4 regions of the Paenibacillus lacisediminis genome follow, and region 2 is predicted to be linked to each of the others. Evidence: riboswitches for the same ligand, from Rfam matches in the RefSeq annotation. Region 2 holds a riboswitch; each other region holds the start of a gene.
What was found. Region 2 has a riboswitch for cyclic di-GMP ahead of ACLD72_RS18430 (chemotaxis protein CheW). Riboswitches for the same ligand answer to the same signal wherever they lie in the genome.
Positions count from the first base shown of each region.

Region 1: another riboswitch for cyclic di-GMP. It lies ahead of ACLD72_RS17905 (polysaccharide deacetylase family protein); the one in region 2 lies ahead of ACLD72_RS18430 (chemotaxis protein CheW).
Region 3: another riboswitch for cyclic di-GMP. It lies ahead of ACLD72_RS11945 (methyl-accepting chemotaxis protein); the one in region 2 lies ahead of ACLD72_RS18430 (chemotaxis protein CheW).
Region 4: another riboswitch for cyclic di-GMP. It lies ahead of ACLD72_RS02850 (transglutaminase-like domain-containing protein); the one in region 2 lies ahead of ACLD72_RS18430 (chemotaxis protein CheW).

Region 1 covers NZ_JBKIAX020000008.1:313,062-319,026, reverse strand. Annotated here, with positions in the region: gene ACLD72_RS17915 (glycosyltransferase family 2 protein) at 1-1,320, opposite strand, end outside; gene ACLD72_RS17910 (nucleotide sugar dehydrogenase) at 1,348-2,670, opposite strand; gene ACLD72_RS17905 (polysaccharide deacetylase family protein) at 2,731-4,227, opposite strand; cyclic di-GMP riboswitch class I at 4,299-4,388, opposite strand; gene ACLD72_RS17900 (NCS2 family permease) at 4,591-5,961, opposite strand.
Region 2 covers NZ_JBKIAX020000009.1:150,041-156,005, reverse strand. Annotated here, with positions in the region: gene ACLD72_RS18435 (WIAG-tail domain) at 1-3,979, shown strand, start outside; cyclic di-GMP riboswitch class I at 4,239-4,327, shown strand; gene ACLD72_RS18430 (chemotaxis protein CheW) at 4,463-5,965, shown strand, end outside.
Region 3 covers NZ_JBKIAX020000005.1:169,539-175,503, reverse strand. Annotated here, with positions in the region: gene ACLD72_RS11970 (AAA family ATPase) at 1-244, opposite strand, end outside; gene spoVAE (stage V sporulation protein AE) at 351-701, opposite strand; gene spoVAD (stage V sporulation protein AD) at 698-1,720, opposite strand; gene spoVAC (stage V sporulation protein AC) at 1,720-2,220, opposite strand; gene ACLD72_RS11950 (M42 family metallopeptidase) at 2,700-3,773, shown strand; cyclic di-GMP riboswitch class I at 4,406-4,495, shown strand; gene ACLD72_RS11945 (methyl-accepting chemotaxis protein) at 4,701-5,965, shown strand, end outside.
Region 4 covers NZ_JBKIAX020000001.1:658,321-664,285, reverse strand. Annotated here, with positions in the region: gene ACLD72_RS02860 (collagen binding domain-containing protein) at 1-1,368, opposite strand, end outside; gene ACLD72_RS02855 (response regulator) at 1,646-2,785, opposite strand; gene ACLD72_RS02850 (transglutaminase-like domain-containing protein) at 2,912-3,718, opposite strand; cyclic di-GMP riboswitch class I at 3,735-3,816, opposite strand; gene ACLD72_RS02845 (MFS transporter) at 3,898-5,262, opposite strand; gene ACLD72_RS02840 (LysR family transcriptional regulator) at 5,389-5,965, shown strand, end outside.

The DNA of each region.
Region 1 (5,965 bases), on a different contig from region 2:
CTTCTGGTTTAACCAGTCGTCCGCGTATTTGAGCACCAGCTCTTTCCGATAACATGACAGCGGACCGGACAGGCAGGTGACGCTGTCGAACCAGGATTCCGCCGCTTTCATGATGCGAAACGCGATATAATATCGAACCGTCTGCAGCTTCGTAATCGAATTCGTATATTTGTTTTCCACATCCGTACGTCCGGCCACCCCGCCCATCTTCGGATCTTGAAACGGCTGCACGAGGTGAAGGATAGCGTCCGGCTCCAAAAAGCTGTCCGAATCCACGAACACGACTAAATCATGTTTGGCCATCTCTACACCTTTGACCAAAGCGACCCGTTTGCCCCCGTTCTCCGGCAAAACGACCAGCCGGAGGCGATTCCGAATGTCAAAGCGCTTCGCTTCCTTATGCAGGCGCTCGACGATCTCATTAATCCGCTCCACCGATCTGTCGGTCGAACGGTCGTCCACAACGATCACTTCCAGCTTGTCGATCGGATACTCCTGATTGATGCAGCTGAGAACGGTGCGTTGAATCCATTGCTCTTCATTAAAACAAGGGATAATGATCGACACGCCCGGCGTGTAATCCGGGTTGACCGGCACGTTGCGGTACAAGGCCCCGAAAAAATACCGGGTAAGCAAAAATACGGCCGCCGTAAGGCTGTATAAATAAAGGAGGATATTGTATTTGAAATAGATGATGCTTTCGACGCGCATCAGCAAAATGATCGTCATCGCGACGAACAGCAATCCGCTCGCCGTATAAACGGAGTAACCCCAGCGCCTTTTCTGAAAGTAATTGTAAAGACTGCTTTCAAAAGCAAGCGCGGCCATCGGTTTCTCCCCGTCCGGCGTTTCACGGGTAAACCGGCGGATGACCGTCGCTTTTATTTTTACCCTAGACTCAAAACCCTCCGGCATCGTCCCCGGCGGAATGTTGAAGCGCAGCTCGAACACGTCGCCCTCTCGGCACGTTTCGGCATCGCCTGGCTCCAGCTCCACCAAAATCCCCGTTGAAGAAATATCCGCGGCCATTCCGCGTATCCCGGACTTTGCGCCCGCTTTCTTCCCCGCTTTTTTACCGTCCCCCTGGGGGAACAAGGTAACGGGGAAATCGGCCTCATAACGCAGGCTGAGCAGACGGGGCAGCTTACTGTCGGCAGCGGTACCGTCCACCTCGTCATTTAACCGGAATCCGCCTCTGCGGTCCAACGCCTTGCGGATATTCTCCGGGTCTGGGACATGGGCAAGTAATCGCCGGTCTGCCTTGGGCGTGGAGAGCACTTCAACCGGCTGTTTTTGTTGGTTCTTTTTTCTCAAGTTCATTGCCCCTTAACGTATAAGATCGGGCCTTTAAAGGCTCCAGTAGTGGTAGCCCGCCGCTTCAAAATCGCCTTTAGCAAAAACCGCCTTAACATCGACAAACACTTTGCTCTTGTCCGCCCCGAACAACTGGTCGTAATCCTCCCGGCTCATGCCGAGGAATTCGCTGTGAGGCACAGCCAGTACCACCACGTTCAAATCCCGCAAATCGGACAAATTTGCCAGCTCCAGTCCGTGCTCTTCATACACAAGCTGCGGGTCCACCCACGGATCATAGACAAGCGGCTGGATATCATATTCCTGCAATTCCTCGATAATATCCGTAACCTTCGTATTGCGAAAGTCAGGGCAGTCCTCCTTATAAGCCAGGCCCAGAATGCCTACTTTCACATCCGATAAATCTTTCCGCAGGCGCATCAGCAGCTTCACGATGCTGCGGGCGACATACTTGCCCATCCCGTCGTTGATGCGCCGTCCCGCGGAAATGATTTTCGAGTGATACCCCGCATCTTCTGCTTTATACGTTAAATAGTAAGGATCAATGCTAATGCAGTGACCGCCGACCAGCCCCGGGGTGAATTTGAGGAAATTCCATTTGGTTCCCGCCGCGGCCAACACCGCTTTCGTGTCGATCTCCATCCGGTGAAACAGCATGGAAAGTTCGTTCATAAAGGCGATGTTGATGTCGCGTTGGGCGTTTTCAATCACTTTGGCCGCCTCGGCCACACGGATGCTCTCGGCCCGGTAAACTCCCGCCTCGATCACTAGCTCGTAAACCTTCGCCACAAGGCCAAGCGTCTGCTCGTCCATGCCGGAAACGATTTTCACGATGTTCTCGAGCCGGTGAACCTGATCGCCCGGATTGATCCGTTCGGGGGAATAGCCGACTTTAAAGTCAATCCCGTATGTAAGCCCCGACTCCGCCTCAAGGATCGGTACGCACACTTCCTCGGTGACGCCGGGATAAACCGTTGACTCGTATACGACCACCGAGCCGGGGCGCAAATGTTTGCCGACCATGGCACTGGCGTTCTTGACGTAAGTGAGGTCCGGCACTTTATCATTTTGAACCGGGGTAGGTACGGCCAGAATGTAAAACGATGCCTCCCCCAGCCTTGTCTCATCCGCAGTGAAGTCAATCCCGCTCGCCCCAATCGCCTGGGCTCCCACATCGCCAGTGGGATCTTTTCCCGCCTGGTAATCGGCTATTTTCCGAGGATTCAAGTCAAATCCGATCACGTTTGCTTTCCGGGCAAATGCGACCGCCAGCGGCAAGCCGACATACCCTAGTCCAACGACAGCCAGCTTGGCCGTCCGCTTCGCAATGTTTGTGTATAACTGATCCAAATCCATAAGTTCAACTCCGTTCATTTCCCCTTGAGTATTCATAGATGCTAAGTAAGCGTCCGTTCTTTATTTCATCCCGTACAGCTCGTCCAGAAGCACAAAGGAATAACCCCGCCGCTTCAACTGGTCGATCACTTCCGGCAAAGCCTCCAGTGTATGGATACCGTCAAGCATATGCAGCAAAATAACGCTGCCGTTGGTCGTCTGATGCAGCACCCCGTTTAAAATGTACTGAGCGTCATGGTCGGAATTCCAGTCCAGGGTAGTCACATCGTACAAAGCGATCGTCTTATACCCCGTGGCCGCGATCACCTTGGCCGTTTCTTTGTTGATCTCCCCGGTTGGAGGTCTGAACAACATCGCCGGCTGCTGTTGAATCGCCTCGGTGATGACGCGGTGCGCCTTGACCACTTCCTCCTGCAGCTCATCGGGCGGTATTTGCGTAATTACGGGATGAGTGTAGGTATGATTGGCGACAAGATGGCCTTCTTCAACAATCGCTCGAGCCAGGTTCGGGTTGTTCTCCACGCCGTTCGCCCGCAGAAAAAAGGTCGCTTTAACGTCATGATCCGACAGAACTTTCAACAGACGGGTGACGGTCAAATCACTGCCCCAATCGTCAAAGGTCAGGGCAACGACCTTTTTGCCGTGCGAGTTCCATTTGGCGATATCTTTGGCGTTATAAATCAGATTATAGTCCGCCTGCTTGTAATCGGGGTTGATCCGGGCGGCATCGTATCCCGAAATCTGCTCCAGCGGCTTCCGCTCCCCTCCGTCTTGCACCAGCTTTGCGAGCGGCACCAGCTTATAGCTCACTTCGTTCGCCGCATCCGCAATATAGGAAATGGAGGATACCACCTCGGGATTCACGTCCGTATTTAGCGCAATAATGCCGCCGCGGCTAATGTACTTCCGTATGTAATCGCCGATTTCCTTGGCGCTTTGCATGTCGCTGTCTTTCGGGTTAATGTTGTAGGAAACGACAGCCTGCAGTCCGGTTTGCGCCGCCACCAGGCGGACATCGTCGCTTATGCGGGCCCCCCGGGTCCGGACAAACTGCGGCGTCTTACCTGTAGCGTCAGCAATCAATCCGTTGGTACGGTTGATTTCTTTATAGATTTCTTCATAGCTTAAGGTCGTTAAGTCGGCGCGCGTCAACGTATTGTTTTCCACCTCGTGACCACGGCTGACCAATTCCTTGACGAGATCAGGCTCCTCGGCCACCCGCATGCCCGGGACAAAAAACGTCGCCTTGATTTGGTACTTGTCCAGCTCATCCAGCAAACGCATGATCGTCTCGCGATCGCCCAACCCGTCAAACGTTAGGGAAAGTTCTTTTTTGGCTGTGTATACAAAAGACAAAGCTTTGCTCGGTTCTCCGGTATACCGGGTAATTGGCTGCTGCTGTGATGAAACGGTCTGAACACCGGAAAGGGAAGAAGTCCCATCCCCGTTGTCCGCCTGCGGATTGGCCCGGCTGCAGCCGGCCACCCAAAACGCAAGCAGGGCTATGGCGATACCGATCCGTACGGCACGGGCCCCTTGTCCTCCAAGCGATATCATGAGTTCACCTTCTTCTTGAAAGTTAATTTTTACCAATCAAAACACTGAAAATAAAAAAACCGCCATTCCTGCATGGCGGCCGGACAATCATAGCGCTGCTTGCACGCTTTAGACTCCAAACTTTGCGTCCTATCCTTTCGAATAGTTTGCCTTTAACTTCGTTTCATTTAATTATTTAAATTTATTATAATCGACTCCCGCTGGAAATCAATCCATTGTTTATGAAAAAAAGCGGATTCACAAAAAAATATTCGGGATTTTAGCCCCAGCTCCTTCCATGTCCAATTTCCTAAAAATAGAGCTAAAAAACAAGGGTGCCTGCTCCTTTCGGAGCGGACACCCTTGTTGGCCGAGATAATCCCGTTATTCGGTACCAAGGAAAATGTAGCGGGCCAGTACAAGAACCACCAGCACCCACATCAGCCAATGAATTTTGACTTTGTTTTTGCTGAACAGATTGTTGAATCCGCCCAGAATGACATAAGAGACTAAACCGGCGGCGATCCCGTTGGCGATGCTTCCGGTAAAAGGCATCAATACGATCGTCAAAAACGCCGGGAATGCATGCAAGAACTCATCCCACTCGATCGATTTGACCTGGCCGATCATCAGCACGCCGACGATAATCAGCGCCGGAGCCGTTGCCGCACTGGGCACAACACCGGCTAGCGGAGCGATGAACAGCGCCAGGAGGAACAAAATCCCCGTCGTTACCGAAGTGAGCCCGGTGCGTCCGCCTTCGGCCACACCAGCGGTGCTCTCTACATAGGAAGTGATCGTGCTGGTGCCAAGAAACGCGCCCGCGCTGACGCCAACCGCATCCACCAGCATCGCCTTGCCGATTTTTTTCTCGCCTTCTTCTTTGTTTTTCATCAAGCCGGCGCGGGTGGCCGTGCCGACCAAAGTGCCGAACGTATCAAACAATTCAACGAACGTGAATACAAAAACAATTTCAAACAGTCCCAGATGCAAAGCCGCGCCCAAATCGAGCTGGCCTACCGCAAGGTTGTCGAAAGCGGGCAGCCAGCTGGCGCCGGAAAGTCCGGAAACGTTGGTGACGCCCATCGGAATGCCGATTATGGTCGTGGCGATAATCCCGATCAACAGCGCTCCTTTGACCCGCAGCGACATCAAAATGGCAATCAAAATCAAGCCGATCAACGTTAATTGGACATCGGGGCTATGGACGAAATCGCCCAGCGTGAAGTTGATGCTGCTGCCGGGAACCGTGGCGGACGTGTCCGTTACCCCCGACAGATTGGCGCCGATCAGGTTGCTCATCTTCAAACCGAGGCTGGCCACAAACAGGCCGATGCCAACCGTGATGGCCGCCTTAATGCTCTGCGGCACGGCGACCAGCAGCAGCTGGCGCACCTTCGTCACCGTCAGAATCAGAAAAATGATACCGGAAATAAATACCGCGCCAAGCGCCGCCTGCCAAGTGATAGCCCCACCCGAGCTAAGCACCACGGTCATGAAGTAGGCGTTCAGCCCCATGCCCGGTGCCAGCGCGATCGGGATGTTGACGAACAATCCCATAAGAATCGTGATCAGCCCGGCACCAACCGTGGTGGCGAAAAATACCCCATCCACCGGAATGCCTGCTCCGCCGGGTCCCAAAAAGATCGTGTTCACAAACAAGATGTACGCCATCGTCATAAACGTGGTGATCCCTGCTATAATCTCCGTTCTTACATTCGTTCCGTGTTCCTTAAGCTTAAAGAACCGATCCATAAGA
Region 2 (5,965 bases):
GCCGAAAGACGGAATCGGCGGGGAGGATATAAAGCCTTTGTCGATAAGCCGGTCGCATCTTCAGTCGAGAGCCGTGGATGCCGGCGTGCTGGCCGAGGAGTCGGTCGGTGCCGAGCATCTGCAGCGGAGCGCGGTGCAAAGCAGGAATCTCGCCGCGGAGTCGGTGCAGAGCGCCCATCTGGCCCCTGAGATCGTCCGGTCGCTGCATCTGGCGAAGGAGAGCGTAGAGGGGCGGCATATTGAGGATGCGGCGATCGCCTCGCGCCACCTTGCCGAGGAGTCGGTGCAGGGCGCTCATCTGGCCGCTGAAGCCGTCCGGTCGCAGCATCTGGCGGAGGCCAGCATAGAGGGACGGCATATCGGGGAAGCGGCGATCACATCGCGTCATCTCGCGCCCGCAGTGATCGAGAGTGCGCACCTGTCGGCCGAATTGCGCAGAAGCGGGCTGCTGCCGGAAAAAGGGATCGACGGGGAAGATATTCATCCGTTGTCGATAGGCCGGGCACAGCTTCAGTCCGGAGCCGTGGACGGCGAGGTGCTGGCCGAGGAGTCGGTTGGCAGCGAGCATCTGCAGCAGGGAGCGGTGCAAGGCGGGCATCTCGCTGGTGCGGCGGTACAGAGCGCCCATCTGGCCGCTGAGGCCGTCCGGTCGCAGCATTTGGCGAAGGAGAGCGTAGAGGGGCGGCATATTAAGGAAGCGGCGATCGCCTCGCGCCACATTGCCGCGGAGTCGGTGCAGAGCGCTCATCTGGCTGCTGAAGCCGTCCGGTCGCAGCATCTGGCGGAGGCTAGTATAGAGGGACGGCATATCGGGGAAGCGGCGATCACATCACGTCATCTCGCGCCCGCAGTGATCGAGAGTGCGCACCTATCGGACGAATTACGCAGAAGCGGGCTGCTGCCGGAAAAAGGAATCGACGGGGAGGATATTCATCCGCTGTCGATAGGCCGGGCACAGCTTCAGTCCGGAGCCGTGGACGGCGAGGTGCTGGCCGAGGAGTCGGTTGGCGGCGAGCACCTGCGGCAGGGAGCGGTGCAAGGCGGGCATCTCGCCGCCGAGTCGGTGCGGAGCACTCACTTAGCCCCTGAGTCCATCGAGGCGCAGCATTTGGCGAAAGAGAGCGTAGAAAGCCGGCATATCGAAGAAGCGGCGATCGCCTCGCGCCATATCGGCCCTGAGTCGATCGATATCTGGCATTTGTCGGCCGAACTGCAGCGGAATGGGCTGCTGCCGGCAGACGGTATCGGAGAAGAGGATATTCACCCCTTATCGATAGGCCGGGCGCATCTTCAGTTCGGAGCCGTGGACGGCGAGGTGCTGGCCGAGGAGTCGGTTGGCGGCGAGCATTTGCAGCAGGGAGCGGTGCAAAGCGGGCATCTCGCCGCCGAGTCGGTGCAGAGCGCCCATCTGGCTGCTGAGGCCGTACAGGCGCAGAATTTGGCGAAGGAGAGCGTAGAAGGGCGGCATATTGAGGAAGCGGCGATCGAATCTCGCCATATCAGCCCCGAGTCGATCGATGTTTGGCATTTTTCGGCTGAATTGCAGCGCAGCGGGCTGTTGCCGGAAGACGGAATCGAGGGTAAGGATATTCATCCGCTGTCGATAGGCCGGTCGCATCTTCAGCCCGGAGCCGTGGACGGCGAGGTGCTGACCGGGGGGGCGGTTGGCGGCGAGCATCTGCGGCGGGGAGCGGTACAAAGCTGGCATCTCGCCACGGAATCGGTGCAGAGCGCCCATCTGGCCCCTGAGTCCGTCCGGTCGCAGCATCTGGCAGAGGCCAGTATAGAGGGGCGGCATATTGAGGAGGCGGCGATCGCCTCGCGCCACCTTGCCGAGGAGTCGGTGCAGGGCGCTCATCTGGCCGCTGAAGCCGTCCGGTCGCAGCATCTGGCGGAGGCTAGCGTAGAGGGGCGGCATATCGGGGAAGCGGCGATCGCCTCGCGTCATCTTGCGCCCGCAGTGATCGAGAGTGCGCACCTGTCGGCCGAATTACGCAGAAACGGGCTGCTGCCGGACAAAGGGATCGACGGGGAGGATATTCACCCCTTATCGATAGACCGGTCGCATCTTCAGTCCGGAGCCGTGGACGGCGACGTGCTGGCCGAGGAGTCGGTTGGCGGCGAGCATCTGCAGCAGGGAGCGGTGCAAAGCGGGCATCTCACCGCCGAGTCGGTGCGGAGCGCCCATCTGGCCGCAGAGGCCGTACAGGCGCAGCATCTGGCGAAAGAGAGCGTAGAAGGGCGGCATATCGAGGAAGCGGCGATCGCATCTCGCCACCTTGCCGCCGAGTCGGTGCGGAGCGCCCATCTGGCCGCAGAGGCCGTACAGGCGCAGCATCTGGCGAAAGAGAGCGTGGAAGGGCGGCATATCGAGGAAGCGGCGATCGCCTCGCGCCACATCGGCCCCGAGTCGATCGATGTCCGGCATCTGTCGGCCGAACTGCAGCGAAATGGGTTGCTGCCGGAAAAAGGAATCGACGGGGAGGATATTCACCCGCTGTCGATAGGCCGGGAGCATCTTCAGCCCGGAGTCGTGGACGGCGAGGTGCTGGCCGAGGAGTCGGTTGGCGGCGAGCATCTGCAGCAGGGAGCGGTGCAAAGCGGGCATCTCGCCGCCGAGTCGGTGCAGAGCGCCCATCTGGCCGCTGAGGCCGTACAGGCGCAGCATCTGGCGAAAAAGAGCGTAGAAGGGCGGCATATCGAGGAAGCGGCGATCGCCTCGCGTCACATCGGCCCCGAGTCGATCGATGTCTGGCATTTGTCGGCTGAATTGCAGCGCAGCGGGCTGCTGCCGGAAGACGGAATCGAGGGTAAGGATATTCACCCGTTGTCGATAGGCCGGGAGCATCTTCAGGCCGGAGCTGTGGATGGCGAGGTGCTGGCCGGGGGTGCGGTTGGCGGTGAGCATCTGCGGCGTGGAGCAGTGCAAGGCGGGCATCTCGCCGCCGAGTCGGTGCAGAGCACTCATTTGGCCCCCGAGTCCATCCAGGCGCTGCATCTGGCAAAGGAGAGCGTAGAAGGCCGGCATATCGAAGAAGCGGCGATCGCCTCGCGCCACATCAGCCCCGAGTCGATCGATGTCCGGCATCTGTCGGCCGAACTGCAGCGAAATGGGTTGCTGCCGGAAAAAGGAATCGACGGGGAGGATATTCACCCGCTGTCGATAGGCCGGTCGCATCTTCAGCCCGGAGCTGTGGACGACGAGGTGCTGGCCGAGGGAGCGGTCGGCGGCGAGCATCTGCAGCGGGAAGCGGTGCAAAGCGGGCATCTCGCCCCCGAGTCAGTGCAGAGCACTCATTTGGCCCCCGAGTCCGTCCGGGCGCTGCATCTGGCGAAGGAGAGCGTAGAAGGGCGGCATATCGAGGAAGCGGCGATCACATCCCGCCACATCGGCCCCGAGTCGATTGATGTTTGGCATTTGTCGGCAGAATTGCAGCGCAGCGGGCTGCTGCCGGAAAAAGGGATCGACGGGGAGGACATTCAGCCATTATCGATAGATCGGGTACATCTTCAGGCCGGTGTTGTGGACGCCGACATTCTGGCCGAGGAGTCCGTCGGCAGCGAACATCTGCAGCGGGGAGCGGTGCAAGGCGGGCATCTTGCCAACGCGGCAGTCGGCAGCGCACAGCTTGCAGATGAAGCGGTTGCCTCGCGCCACCTGAAAACCGGTGCGGTTGGTGCAGAGCACCTTGCCTTTACTCCGGTTCAGACGCTGCTGGACCAGCCGGCCAAACAGCAGTTTGGAATGTCAGCGTTTTTGTTGCCGCGCGATGAGGTCGAAACGCAAATTACGGTTGAATTTGAAGAACCGTTTGCCAGTCCCAACTTTGTTATCGTCGCGATGACGAACCATTCGGCTTTTTACGCCACGTTAAGCGAACAAACGCAGGATTCGGCCGTCATCACGATTTCCAGGCTGAAGGAAAGCCATATTCACTATGGCTTCGTCATGTGGATTGCCATCGGAAGCACGCTTTAGCGACTAGAAAAGATAAGGTTGAAACAGGGCCGCCGAACAAAACTCGGCGGCTTTTGCCGTGACTGCCGGGCGGGGATTCATCCCTGCCGGTGCCCGGAACTGCGTCGAATTACCCAAGGGATAGCCGTGATTCCGGCTCGGAAACCGCTGCATACTTCGTCGGTCAATCGGGCTTGCTCACGGCTCAAACCGGCTGTTTTTTTAGTATTTACACAATCTGCTCAGGCGTGTTAGTATGAAACCAACTAAAAAATAGCAAAGACTAGAAGGGCAAACTTGCCGAAAGACAAGGACGCAAAGCCACGGGCCTAAAGTACCAGTAACAGCTACGGCAGCCGGGTTTCTATAGTTAGATAGGCGTCCTCTCTTTCTTCGGGTTCTCTTTCTTCGCTAGAAGGTTTATGAAGAAGGAGTTTTTTTATGCCCGGAATTTGTCGAAAAAACATAAACAGTGTCGAATTATGCAAAACGGGGAGATAGTTTATGGCAGAACAAGAGAATAGCGATCCGTTATTAGAGGTCTATCTTCACGAAAATTCGCAGCTGCTCGAGCAGTTGGAACAGATCATCCTGGAATGCGAAGAGCTTAACGCTTTTCCGTCCGCCGCCATCCACGACATTTTCCGCATTATGCACACGATCAAAGGCTCCTCTACGATGATGAATTTCGATAACATCGCGGCTTTGTCGCACATCATGGAAGATCTGTTTGCGTTTATCCGCGAACATCAGCCCCGTTTGGCCGATTGCACGGCATTGTCCGAGCTGGTGCTGCAGGGGGGCGATTTCATTAAGCTTGAGCTGTATAAGATCAGGCAGGGCGATTCCCCCGACGGGGACGCATCTTCGCTCAAAAGCAGCATTACCGGATATTTGGAGGAACTCAAAGCCGCACAGGATGCCGGGCCGGCTGTTTCCCCTCTTGAAGACCTCGAGACTGGCAAACGTCAGGACGCTGAGGTTTCCGCCCCCGACGCTCATTTAAAAGCCGTTCTTTATTTCGATGACGATTACAACATGGAAAATGTTCGGGCATATCAAGTCGTTCACAGCCTGCAGGAAATGACCGAGCATTTCGCCTACTGGCCCGAGGACATTGCCGAAAATCCGGAAACAGCCTCGCTTATTAGAGAGCAGGGCTTCCAAATCCTGTTCCGGAACGGCGAATCTGCGGACACGGTAGCTTCTTACCTGTCGCAGGCGCCATCCTTAAAGCATTTGGAAATTATCGATTTGCCGGAACAAAGCCGGGCCGAGCCGGAGGCTGAGACGGCCGCCGCGGCAGAGACGCTCCGGCCGATACCTGAAGCGGAAGCACGTACAGGAGAGTCTACGGCGGCACTTTCTCCAAAGCACGAAGCAGCGCTTTCTACAGATCCTGCGCCAGCCTCCCCTTCCGAGCCGGGCGCCGCCGCCCCCTCCCCGGTGCCGGGAGCGGCTGCCCGCACTCCGCAGCCGCCGGAGGCCAAAATGCAGGATAACGCCAGAGCTAATGCCTCGCAGCACTCCAGCTTCATCAGCGTGAATTTGGCCAAGCTCGACGAGTTGATGGACCTGGTCGGCGAACTCGTCATCGCCGAATCGATGGTCACGCAAAACCCGGAATTGGCCGGACTGGAGCTTGAACAGTTTCAGAAGGCCGCCCGGCATTTACGGAAGATCACCGGCGAAATCCAGGACAAGGTCATGTCGATTCGCATGGTACCGCTGGTTAATACGTTTCAAAAGATGAACCGCATCGTACGGGATATGTGCAAAAAACAGGATAAGTCGGTCCGGCTGGAGCTGCTTGGCGAGGATACGGAAGTGGACAAAAACATCATCGAGCATATCTCCGATCCGATCATGCACCTTGTGCGAAACGCGATAGACCACGGTATCGAGACTCCAGGGGAACGCATAAAGGCTGGCAAGGAGGAATCCGCGACGCTGACCCTTGAAGCGAAAAACGTCGGGAGTGAGGTGTTCATCATCGTACGCGACGAC
Region 3 (5,965 bases), on a different contig from region 2:
TGATATCGCTAGGCAAAATGTCGGGATTGCATTGAATCCTCCGGTAATCGCCGCGCATAGACTTGGCCAGGGCTTTGATCAGCTGCGTTTTCCCCGTACCCGGGACATCCTCGATTAATACATGTCCGCCGGCAAGCAGCGCGGAGAGCAGGAGATGGATTTCAAAGGATTTTCCTAAAATGCAAGATTCTAAATTGTTCTTTACTGCGGTTAAAGTTCGTATCGATTGCTCTTGAACGGGCACGTGTCTTTCCCTCCCAAATAGAACCTGTATATATCTACCTATTCTACATGAAGATAGATTGAGAGTACACTCACCTGCCCGCAAAAGCCGGGTTGCTATTTATTTCCTAACCTTTTGGCCGGACGACCAACGCCGCCAGGAAGGAGAAGATGATCGCTGAAGAAATCCCTGCGCTGGTCACTTCGAATATGCCGGTAATGACCCCGACCCAGCCCTCTTGCGAAAGCTCAGTCAGCGCACCGTGAACCAGGGAGTTCCCGAAGCTGGTGATCGGCACGGAAGCCCCCGCTCCGGCGAATTTGACAAGCGGATCGTACCAGCCTAACCCATCCATGATCGCCCCCACCACGACCAGCGTGCTCATCGTATGCGCTGGCGTCAATTTAAACACATCGAACATCAGCTGGCCGACAACGCAGATCAGCCCTCCGACCACAAACGCCCATACATAAATCATGATTCGTTGTCCTCCTTTTCCAAAGCGACCGCATGGGCAATGCATGGAATGCTCTCCCCCTGCTGATAAGATAGCGGGGACAAAAGCGCTCCGGTGGCAACGACCAGTACGCGGTTTAGCTCCTTGTTTTTTAATTTTTGCAAAATCGAACCGTAGGTAACCACGGCAGAACACCCGCAGCCGCTGCCTCCGGCCATGACGAAAGGCTGTTTGTCGCGGTCGTAGATCATCAGCCCGCAATCGTTAAATTCCGTTTTGTCCATCCGGACGCCGTCTTTAGCCAGAATATCCTGGACGATAGCATGTCCGACCGACGCAAGGTCCCCGGTGACGATCAAATCATAATCCTCCGGTCCCCGCCCGGTATCGCGGAAATGGGAAACGAGCGTATCCGCGGCCGCGGGCGCCATCGCTGCTCCCATGTTAAACGGGTCTTTCACGCCGAGGTCCTGAATGCGGCCAATCGTGGCATGCGTGACCCGCGGTCCTTTTCCCTCAGAAGACACGATAGCGCACCCCGACCCGGTTATCGTATATTGGGCCGTTGCCGGCTTCTGCGAGCCGTATTCCGTCGGATAACGGAACTGCTTCTCCACCGTGCAGTTATGGCTCGCCGTGCCGGCCATCACGTATCGTCCGGCTCCGCTATCGGCAATCAGCGCGGCCAGCGCCAAACTCTCCATGGAGGTGGAGCAGGCGCCAAAGACGCCGAGATACGGGGCGGCGATGGCCCTGGCCGCAAAGGTGGCGGAAATGATCTGATTCATCAAATCACCGCCAACAAAGCAGGACAGTTCTTCCCGGGCGATGCCCGCGTTGACCAGAGCCAGGGCGGAGGCATGCTCGAGCAGCTTGCGTTCGGCTTTCTCCCACGTCTTCTCGTCGATTTCCAAATTGTCGTACACGAAATCAAAGGTACCGCCCAGCGGTCCGCCTCCTTCCTCAGGACCCACGACCGTGGCCGCCCCAACGATGGCCGGTTTGGATCGGAACTCCCATGTTTGTGCGCCGATAAGCATCAGTGGCCTCCCTCCAAACCGAAAATCGCATAAATCATCCCTACGACGAAAGCGGCCACCACGCCAAACACGACCACCGATCCTGCCAGCTTGAACATATTGGCCCCTACGCCAAGCACCAGCCCTTCCGCTCGGGATTCGATGGCGGAGGAGCACATCGAGTTGGCGAAGCCCGTTACGGGAACAGCGGTGCCTGCCCCGGCCCATTGCGCGATTTTATCGTACACCCCAAGCGAGGTGAGAATGACGGAAATCAAAATCAGCACGGCGACGGTCGGGCTGCTCGCTTCCCTGGAAGTCATCCCGGCAAACGTCATGAACAACTGCTGGATACCTTGTCCGACTAGGCAAATGAAACCGCCGACCAGAAAAGCTTTAAGGCAATTGCCCCAAATGTTCGGCTTTGGCTTATGCCCATCGGCAACCTGCTTGTACTCCTCTTCCGTCAGCAGCAGATGGTTCAGCTTTACCCGGGCGCCCGGTTTACTTTTTGTTGGCAAACGGTATCCCTCCTTTTTCTGCTCATGCCTTATAAGCACGGTATATTCATTATTTGTCAGTACCCGGCTTGTTATGTTTGGTAAATCATCCATAGCGCAGCGGAAACAAAACAAAACCCGCCCAAGATCGCTTAGGCGGGTTCGGGACACCGGGCATTGGGTTAAAATGATTAGCGTAGTCAACGGAACTGGCGTCCAAGGCGTCCTATTTGTTTTTAAAAAAGAAGTAGAAGAATGATGACCAACAGGATAAAAAGAAGACAGATCAACAGCCAATCCATGGAGCGGCGTTCCATTTTGTTGCCTCCCTTATTTGGCCCCTTGCTTGCTGCAGTATATGCATCGCTAAGGGTTTGGTGCTTGGCCCGGCGGCAAAAGAACAGGCCTTTTCAGGCGCGTGGACAATCGGAACAAGGTAGTTCATACTAAGTAAAGAGCGTTCGATCTTGCCATTTACAGGAAAAAAGGAGAGGAACAAGATGAATGAAAAAACGCAGCAGCTGTTTAAACAGCTGACCGAATTTCCGGCAGCTCCCGGGTTTGAGCGGGAGCTGCGCGCTTTCGTTAAGGATAAAATATCCCTTTATACAGAGGAGTTCGTTCAGGACCGGCTTGGCAGTTTGTTTGGGGTTCTGCGCGGCGATGAGCAGGGTCCGCGGGTTATGGTCGCCGGGCATTTTGACGAGGTAGGTTTCATCACTACCGGCATCAGCGATAACGGGATGGTGTATTTTCAACCGCTCGGGGGTTGGTGGAGCCAGGCGGTATTGGCGCAGCGCCTGCAGATCATTACGCCGAAAGGGAAAATCGTCGGCGTGGTCGGATCGACGCCTCCCCACCTGCTGGATGAAGCCCAGCGCAGCAAGCCGGTCGACTTAAAATCGATGTACCTGGATATCGGTGCCGACAGCCGCGAGGAAGCGGAAGCAGCCGGCGTGCAAATCGGGCAGCAAATTTTGCCGATTTGCGAATTTATGCCGCTCGTCAACCCGAAAAAAATCATGGCCAAGGCCTGGGATAACCGGTACGGCGTCGGTCTGGCGATCGAGCTGTTGGAAGCTTTGCATGGGGAAAAACTGCCCAACGTGTTGTACTGCGGAGCCAATGTACAGGAGGAGCTGGGCACGCGGGGAGCCCGCACGGCGGCCAATCTGATCCAGCCGGACATCTTTTTTGCGCTGGACGCCAGCGCGGCAGGCGATATGACCGGCGACAAACGCGCCTTCGGCAAGCTGGGCGAAGGCGCGCTGCTGCGGGTATTCGACCCGACGATGCTGACGCACCGGGGGCTGGTGGAATACATCCGGGACACGGCGGACACGCACCGCATCAAATACCAATATTTTGTGTCTACGGGCGGAACCGACGCCGGCCCGGTACATTTGAGCGGCATCGGCGTGCCTTCGGGCGTGATCGGCATCTGCTCGCGGTACATCCACACCTCGTCGTCCATCATCCATACCGACGACTACGCGGCCGCCAAGGAGCTGCTGATCCGGCTGGTCAAAGGGCTTGACCGCACTACGCTGGCCACCATCCTGGAACAGAGCTAGTAGAACGGTCGAAGCGCTGCTTTACCTAACGCTTGGCTGGCAGGCGAACTTCTTGTTTGACTTGACCATCCGTCCGGCGAGCTTTATTTTCGCTTAATCAAGCCGATGAGCTCCCCGCCGCATCCTAACGGACCGGAGTGCCGCTATTTCGGCAAAATCGCGGGCTTTTTGAACTTAACGGACACCAGAGACCTTATTGGGCATATAAAGGCGCTTTTTTAGTCATTTTCGCGCAAATAAGAGCTCTCTGGTCCGTTAGAAATTGAAACTCCGCTTTTCAGGGCAAATAAGGTCGCTCAGGTCCGTTAGCCGCTACGGGGTTGCGGTGGGTTCACGGTTGCGGTGGTTCTACGTCAGAGGACAACCAGCCGTATATGGCAGGTCAGCTATCAATGCTTCGAATCTAAAAATGGGATATATAGTTCTTTTATCCCATCAATCCCATATTTTCCCTCCACATCTAGAACCATGGACACCCACCTCTAGTCCCCTATTTTTGAAAATTTTTTGAATTTACCGAAAAATTTTATGAAAAATCAAGACCTGCCCTCCGATATAAGTATTATATTCCTAAATTTGTGGGAGCGCCGCGACCTCAATCTCCCATCATTCACAAACAAATACAAGGAATAAGATGTAAATCGCAAACCTGTCCGAAAGGCAGGGACGCAAAGCCACGGGTCTAAAATTCTTAACGGAATCATGACCGCCGGGATGCCAACCTTATGCTGAACCTTGGGCTTGTTGGCCGCCGGACTTTCTTCGCGAAAGTTCTTTTTTTTGGCTTCATTTGGGCTTTGGGGCTGGTTACATCGTCGCGGCAAGTTACGGGCAAGGAGGGGACCTGCTTCCAAAAAGTAAAAACGGCGAAACACGGAAAACGGCAGCTGCTAAGGGAAATAGAGTGACGGCAAAGGAGTAAGTAACTTGAAATTATCACATTTCGGTAAAGGCTTAGCCCGCAAATTGTTGTTGCTGGTTGCCGGACCGCTTGCGGTGCTGGCGATCGTGCTCGTTCTGGTCTTCTATCTGCTTGGGCTGATGAACGGCTGGAGCGCCGTGCTGATGATGGTTCTGTTTGCCTTGATAAGCGCGGGGGAAGCCGTGCTGATTGCCCGCCTGCTCGACAAATCGGTCCAAAAAATGGCCGAGCGGACCAAAGCTATGGCAGAAGGCAATTTAGCTTTTGACGGCGACGTGCAGATGACGGACGAGTTCGGCGAGCTGGCCGGCCACCTGAAGCTTATCGGCGTCCAATTAAGGGAAGCGGCCGGGCATATGCAGGATATGTCGGCCAAGGTAGCCGATACGTCGCGGAATTTAACGGGCAATATGGAGTTTTGCAACGACCTTGTTGTAGGGGTGACGGAATCAATCAAAATGATTTCCGAAGGAAGCGAGCAGCTTGTCGAAAGCGCGCGGAACAACCACCTGATGCTGGAAGAAGTCGGAAAAGGCATGGAGCACATCGCCCTGTCATCGCAAGGGGTCGCGGAGGAAGCGACTGAGGCCGCGGCTCAGGCGAATGCGGGCAATGAAGGCATCGACCGCCTGGTTGACCAAATGAGCAAAATTTACGAAACCACGGTCGCTTCGTCGGAAACCGTAAACCAACTCGGCGAGCGAACGGAGGAAATCGACAAAGTCACTCTGCTGATCTCGGAAATCTCCAGCCAAATCAATCTGCTGGCGCTCAACGCGGCTATCGAGGCCGCAAGAGCGGGCGAATACGGCAGAGGATTCGCGGTGGTTGCAGGCGAAATCCGCAAGCTTGCCGAGCAGTCAGCGGCATCGGCCAAGGATATCGCCGAGATGGCCGGACATATCCGAACAGGCTCCGATCAATCGATCGAAGCGATGAAACGGGTCATGACCGAGGTCGAGACCGGAAGCATCCTCGTTACCTCTGCCGGCGACTCCTTCCAGCAAATCGTGCATTTGGCCGAGCAAGTGTCCACCCGAGTTCAGGAGGTTTCCGCGGTTACGCAGCAGATCAGCGCAAGCACGGAACAAATCATGGACTCCGTAAAACAAACGCTCGAGATTACCGAGGTCAATCTGGCCGGGACCAAAGAGATCATGGCTTGCTCGGAAGAACAGTTGACCGCCATGGAAGAAACGCTCGAATCTTCCAAGCAGCTTGAGACGGAAGCGGATAAACTGAAGTCCCTATTAAACAGATATTCAATCTA
Region 4 (5,965 bases), on a different contig from region 2:
GCGGTCTATCGCTTTGGTTTGATATTCAATGTCATAGGCGGTAGTAACCTCTGATTCAAATTGCAAATCGAACCCGTTTTTGCCGTTGTCATCGGTCACCGGAATTACTTTGTGCGTGATGTCGTCAGCCGGTACGTTCGTTCCTGGCTTAAGCACTTTGACCGAACCGTCCACCAGTTCCATGCTGTTGTTAAAACGGTCATGAATCAGCCTTTCGTCGGCTTGGGAAATCGTCTTTTCACCATAATTGTATTGCACTCTCCAGGTCACCGTCTGAGTCTCTTTATCGTAGTGGGTGTCCTTTTTGGTGAAAAGCGGCGTGCGGGTAATCGTAATCGTCTCATCATCCGCCTTCGAAACGCCATTGTCCCCGGTCAACTTTGCGCTGTTCGTAAATACGGTCTCTTCCTCACCCGTTACCAAAGTCGTGTATTGGATGCGGTAAGCCGAAGCGATGCTCGGCTCTTTAAACTTGACCCGAAAACCCGAACCGTCCGGTTCAACTACCGTTTCGTAAGTTGCGGAGCCCGGATTGACCAGGTTCCCCAAATCCGGTTCCCTGTCGACATTCGGAAGCAGCTCGTAAACCCTGATCGAGCTTTCTTCCAGCTTCAAGCCCGGCGGAATCACGTCGGACACGGCCGCATTGTCGATCTTGTCGAGCGAGGTGTTGACGTCGATCGTCCAGGCGATGGATTTGTCCTTATCGGCAACCCCGGTCTTTTTCAGGAGCGATCCGTCCTTCGGCCCGAGCTTGATCATAACATTCTGCTCTCCGCCCTGGATCGGGAAAGCAATCGGCAAATCTGCTCTGCCCTTGATCTCTTCGCTAAGCACCGTATTAACCTTAAAAGTGCCCCAGACTCGCGAATTGTCGACGCTTTCGTTGAACACGATCTTCACATCGCCGTTCGTGCCAACCGTAAAATCGGCGATTGAACTGCCGTCGTCAATCGTCAACTTGCCTTTTACCTCGTTGAAGATTTTAAATTTCTGGGGAATTTTGAATTCAAATGTGCTGCCGTCCGTGTAGCCATGCCCATCCGGCAGCTCCCATCCGTATTCGATGCTGACAGCGTCTCCCAATTTGGAACGCTGCTGATTGTCGGGATTGTAAACCGCGTCGATTACCGTCCCCTTCGCATCCTTAACGAGAACTCCCGTAATGATGCTGTCTACATTTTCAGCCGCAGCCGCAGCCGCATCTGCAGGGGCAGCCAGTCCATACGTTGCATCGGTCGCACTGTACGCAGCCTCTCCACCTGAAGCTTCATCCGGATTTGCGCTGACCTGCGCCGCCCCCATACCAAAGACGCCTTGCAAGAACAGCGCGCCGGCCATGAGTAAAGCCATCCATTTTTTCTTCATACTTTGAGAGCACTCCCTCCTTATACCAAAAATTTTTCTTTTAAAATATATCTTGATTTTTTTCCAATTCCCTCCTCGTCCATATCATATAATTGGGCGACGCTCCCATCTTAATCTGCCGTTCTGAACAAATTCTCAACAAATTATAAAAAATGCTCGGTAGAACTATGATTTTTTTAATAGATTCCGTATCCCCATCACAAAACGTGTTCGATCCGCTGCTCAAAAAAGAACCCGGCCAGCGGCCGGGCAATATTGTCTATTCAAGCAGGCGGCATCAGCGTACCTGTCCCGCTTCCTCTGCAAACTGTCTGTACCATTCCGTTATGTAATGGCTGGGCTCCACATTCAGCTCCTCTTTCAGCACGGTTGCCAGCTCGCGGTACTGACGGTGCACCATGGCAAAGTTCTGCTGAAGTGCGAATATTTTCATCAGGGCAAAATAAGGCGCCTCCTCCTGGGGATGAAGAGTGCAGATGTTTTGATAGAAGGCCCCCGCCTTCTCCCAAAGCTCTTGCCCGAGATACCAATCGGCGATCGCCAGCGCAGTGTGAAGCCAGATGGCTTTGAGCCGCTGGCGCTCGCTCTCCGTCCACCAATAATCGTATTCTTGCAGATAATCTCCGGTGTAGATTTTCATCGCCTCCAGGTAAGCGTCCAGCGAAGCGCCGGATACGGGCGGCAGCGCAGCCAGTTTGGCTTCCCATTCGTCGATGTCCAAGCGGACTTGATGGGTATTTAGGATGTAACCCTCCATCGCGTTCACAATTTGAAAATGATCTCCGTAGGGCTTGAGTGTTTTCCGAATATGATACACGGCCGTATATAATTGCGAGTTAACCTTTTCCGTTTCGTATTCCGGCCACAACACATCGATCAAAGTCGACTTCCGGACTAGCCTTCCCCGGTGCTGCAGGAGATAAAGAAACAACTCCTGTGCCTTTGTCGTGCGCCACTGCAGAAGAGCCGGCTGCCCCTGCCGAGCCTCCACCGTAACCTGTTTGAACAAGCAAATTTTTACAACCTGTTCGGAAGCGGTGACGTCCTCCTGTCCCGCTTTCAACCGCACCTGAATCCGGTCCACGGTTTTGGCCAGGCGTTCGGCTCTGATCGGCTTGAGCAGATAATCCAGTGCGTTTAACTCAAAAGCTTTGATGGCATATTCATTGTACGCCGTGACAAAAACGATATGTATCTCCGGTTTCGATTCCAAAATCCGTGCCGCCAATTCAATGCCGTTGATTTCCGGCAGGCTGATGTCCAAAAACAGCACATCCACACGCTCCCGGAGAATTTCGCTCATCCCCTTGACGGGGTCGGTAAATTTCCCGATAATCTCCACGTCGGCCAGCTTCATCAGCAGCCGCTCCATATAATTCAAGGCCAGCCGTTCATCATCCACAAGTATTACTCTCATTAGAGCCAGACTCCCCCGCTTGGATACTCTTCCCTTCAATAAGAAGATAGCATATCCCACCCAAACAAAGAAGCCTTGAACAAACGTTCAAGGCTCTTTTTTCTATTCGGCTGTTCATGATTTGGCTTAGTAATACTTGTCCGCCTTATATTTAGAGGCGTCCTTGATCATAGTAAACGCGGTCGTTGTCCCCTTCCAGCCGGCATCGGCCGTCGTGTCGATGACCACCCAGCGTCCGTTCACAAAAACTTCATTCCAGGCGTGATACGTCTTCACATAATCGGAAGATCCCATCGCCAGCTTGGCCGGAACCCCAACACTGCGCAGCATCCCCGCAAACAGAGAGGAGAAGCCATAGCAGATGTCTTTCTTGACAGTCAAAGTGCGTTCGATATCCGGCAAATAATCCGAAGAAGCGGTGAACGCCAGACTGTCGTCATATTTGATATTGCTAATCATGTAATTATAAATAGCCTTCACCTTGTCTTCATCGGTAGCCGCGTCTTTCGTCAGCTCCGCCGCCTTCTTCACCGCCAAGCCGTCTATATCCCAATTCACATTTTGCGTCGAATTCAGATAAACCGGCGTCTCATCCTGCAAGCTGAGCTTCACCGTATCCTTGTGCACAAGGCGGTACGTGGTCCCTTTAATCTGTTCCAACAGGCTTATCGTGTAATCCCCGTTGCCCATTTGCAGCGGAAACGTCTCCTCTTTGGCACCGTACGTCAGATTATAGGTATACTTGTTTTTTCCGTTCTCGATCAACAGCTTGGTCTTGATTTTCGGCTTCACGTCGTAATGGATGCTGATCGCTCCCATGGACAGGTTGTCCTTACCCAGCCAGCCCTCAAGTTCGGCTCCCCGCACCTCCGCTCCGCCAAATCCGGCAAACAAGAGTACAAGGGCTATCGTTACAAACTTCAATTTACGCATAAAAAATAAAACCCCCTTCGGTAACTGGCTGCCAGCAAAAAAATACAGGCCCTGTAGCTTTGCGTCCCTGCCTTTCGACAGGTTTGCCATTTTCGTGTAAAGTTTTATATCTTTCTTTATCTCTATCGGAAGCACAGGCGTCATTTGTTAGCCCTATAAGACAAAAAAATCTAAAATTTTTATATTTTTTGTGCGACATTTTGTGAAAAGTAAAAATAATAAAAAAGTACCATCATCACCACCAAAGCGGCGAGAATGAGATAGATATTACTGTACGCGCCGGAATTTACAAACGGGTTTAGCGGGTTCCAACGCACGCTTCCGCCTTGATCCACAGCCTTGCTGTAGACGCTGGCCGCCACCGCGCCGGAAAGAAAGTTCGACATCGACAGCAGCCCCATGCCGACCCCGGTCTGTTCCTTGGTCAGCGTCCGCGAAATCGTGCCTGTCAAGGCGATTTGCATAAACATCTGACCGACGTTGCCAAAGATTAATAATACGGCAATCATAGGGACCGCCGCTCCCGCGAAGATCGAGATCAGAGTAAAGCAAACCAGCAGCAACATGGACGCGGTGCAAAACACAAACGGGTTGCCCTTGGCATCCGCCAGCTTGCCTCCAGTTCTGCCCAGAACAGCCGACACCGCCGCCCCCGGAACCATAGCGAAGCCAATCCAGCCCGAGTCCAGCCCGTTGACATCCGCCAACAGCTGCGGAGACAGGAACGGGAGTGCATAACCAATCCCCATCGCCAGTATGGACATGAGCAGCCCCAGGGAATAACTTCTGTTGCGGAAAAGCTGCGGATCGACGAACGGATGAGCCGCCGTCCGATTGCGGATGGCAAACAGCAAGAATAAGAGCAAACTGCCCAGATAAAACATCATTCGGCCATAAGTAACGCCCAGCAGCAGCAAGGCTACCGCGCCGCCCAGCAGACCGGCCCCCAGCCAATCGACTCTGGCGTATTTGGGCGCCTGCTCGCTTAAATAACGGCGGTAAAACGGCAAGGTAACAAGCATCAGCATCGGAATGCAAAACAGCCAACGCCAATCGACCAGACTGACGATCAACGCCGAAACGACCGGTCCGATCGCCCCCCCGACAGCCAGTCCGGTTGCCGTGATTCCGAGCGCGTACCCGCGGCGTTCGGGCGGAAAGTGGCGGACAGGAATGATCATCGCCGCCGCCGGAATGACCGCCGCTCCCGCCGCCTGCAAAACCCGCCCGGCCAGCACCATCCAAAACGCCTGGGCGGCAAGCCCGGCGAGCGAGCCCAGACAAAACACGGCCAAACCAAATGTGATTAAATTTTTGAACTTGAATACGTCGGCCAATTTCCCGTAGATGACCGATCCGATCGCATAGATCAGCATATAAATAGTGGCTACCCAGCTGACCTGCGCCACGGATAATTGGAACTCGCTTTTAATTTCCGGCAGGACGATATTAAACATCGTGGCGCTCATCGACGAAAGCACCATCGTAAATGCCAAAATACGAATCAGCTTTTCGGCCGATTCTCCCTCTGTCTGCTTTCTCATAACAAATCATGCCTCCTCAAAAACCTTTGCTATGAGTTATTTTATAATTGCATATTGATAATTAAAAATATATATTTAATTATAAAATCATATACTACAGTATATTAATGAAAAGGAATGACTAGTATGGAACTGCTGCAGCTGCAATATTTTCAGACGGTCGCCCGCTTGGAGCATATGACGAAAGCCGCGCAGGAGCTTCACATCGCCCAGCCCGCGCTGAGCAAAACGATCGCCCGGCTGGAACAAGATTTGGGCGTGCCGCTGTTTGACCGGCAGAACCGGCAAATCCGGCTCAACCACTTCGGCAGGACGTTTTTGAAGAAAGTGGAAATCGCACTGAACGTACTTGAGGAAGGACGCAAGGAAGTCGCCGATCTGGCGGGGACGGAGCGGGGGAGCATTCGTCTGGCAACGAACAACCTGGGCCGGATTACTTCCGCTTTGAGCGCTTATCGCGTGGAACACCCGGAAGTGAATTTTCGTATTTTGCAAACTTCGCCAGCTTCCACAGAGGAGTTGGTGGATTTGCTGGAAAATGGCGAGGTGGACCTGTGTTTTACCGCTGCCTCCATCGATCATCCCGACATCCGCGAACAAAAGGTGTTGGACGCCGAGGTGTTTTTGGCCGTGCCGCCCGGGCATCCTTTGGAACGAAGCAGCAGCATCCGCCTTGAGGAGGTCGCGGACGAGCCGTTTATCG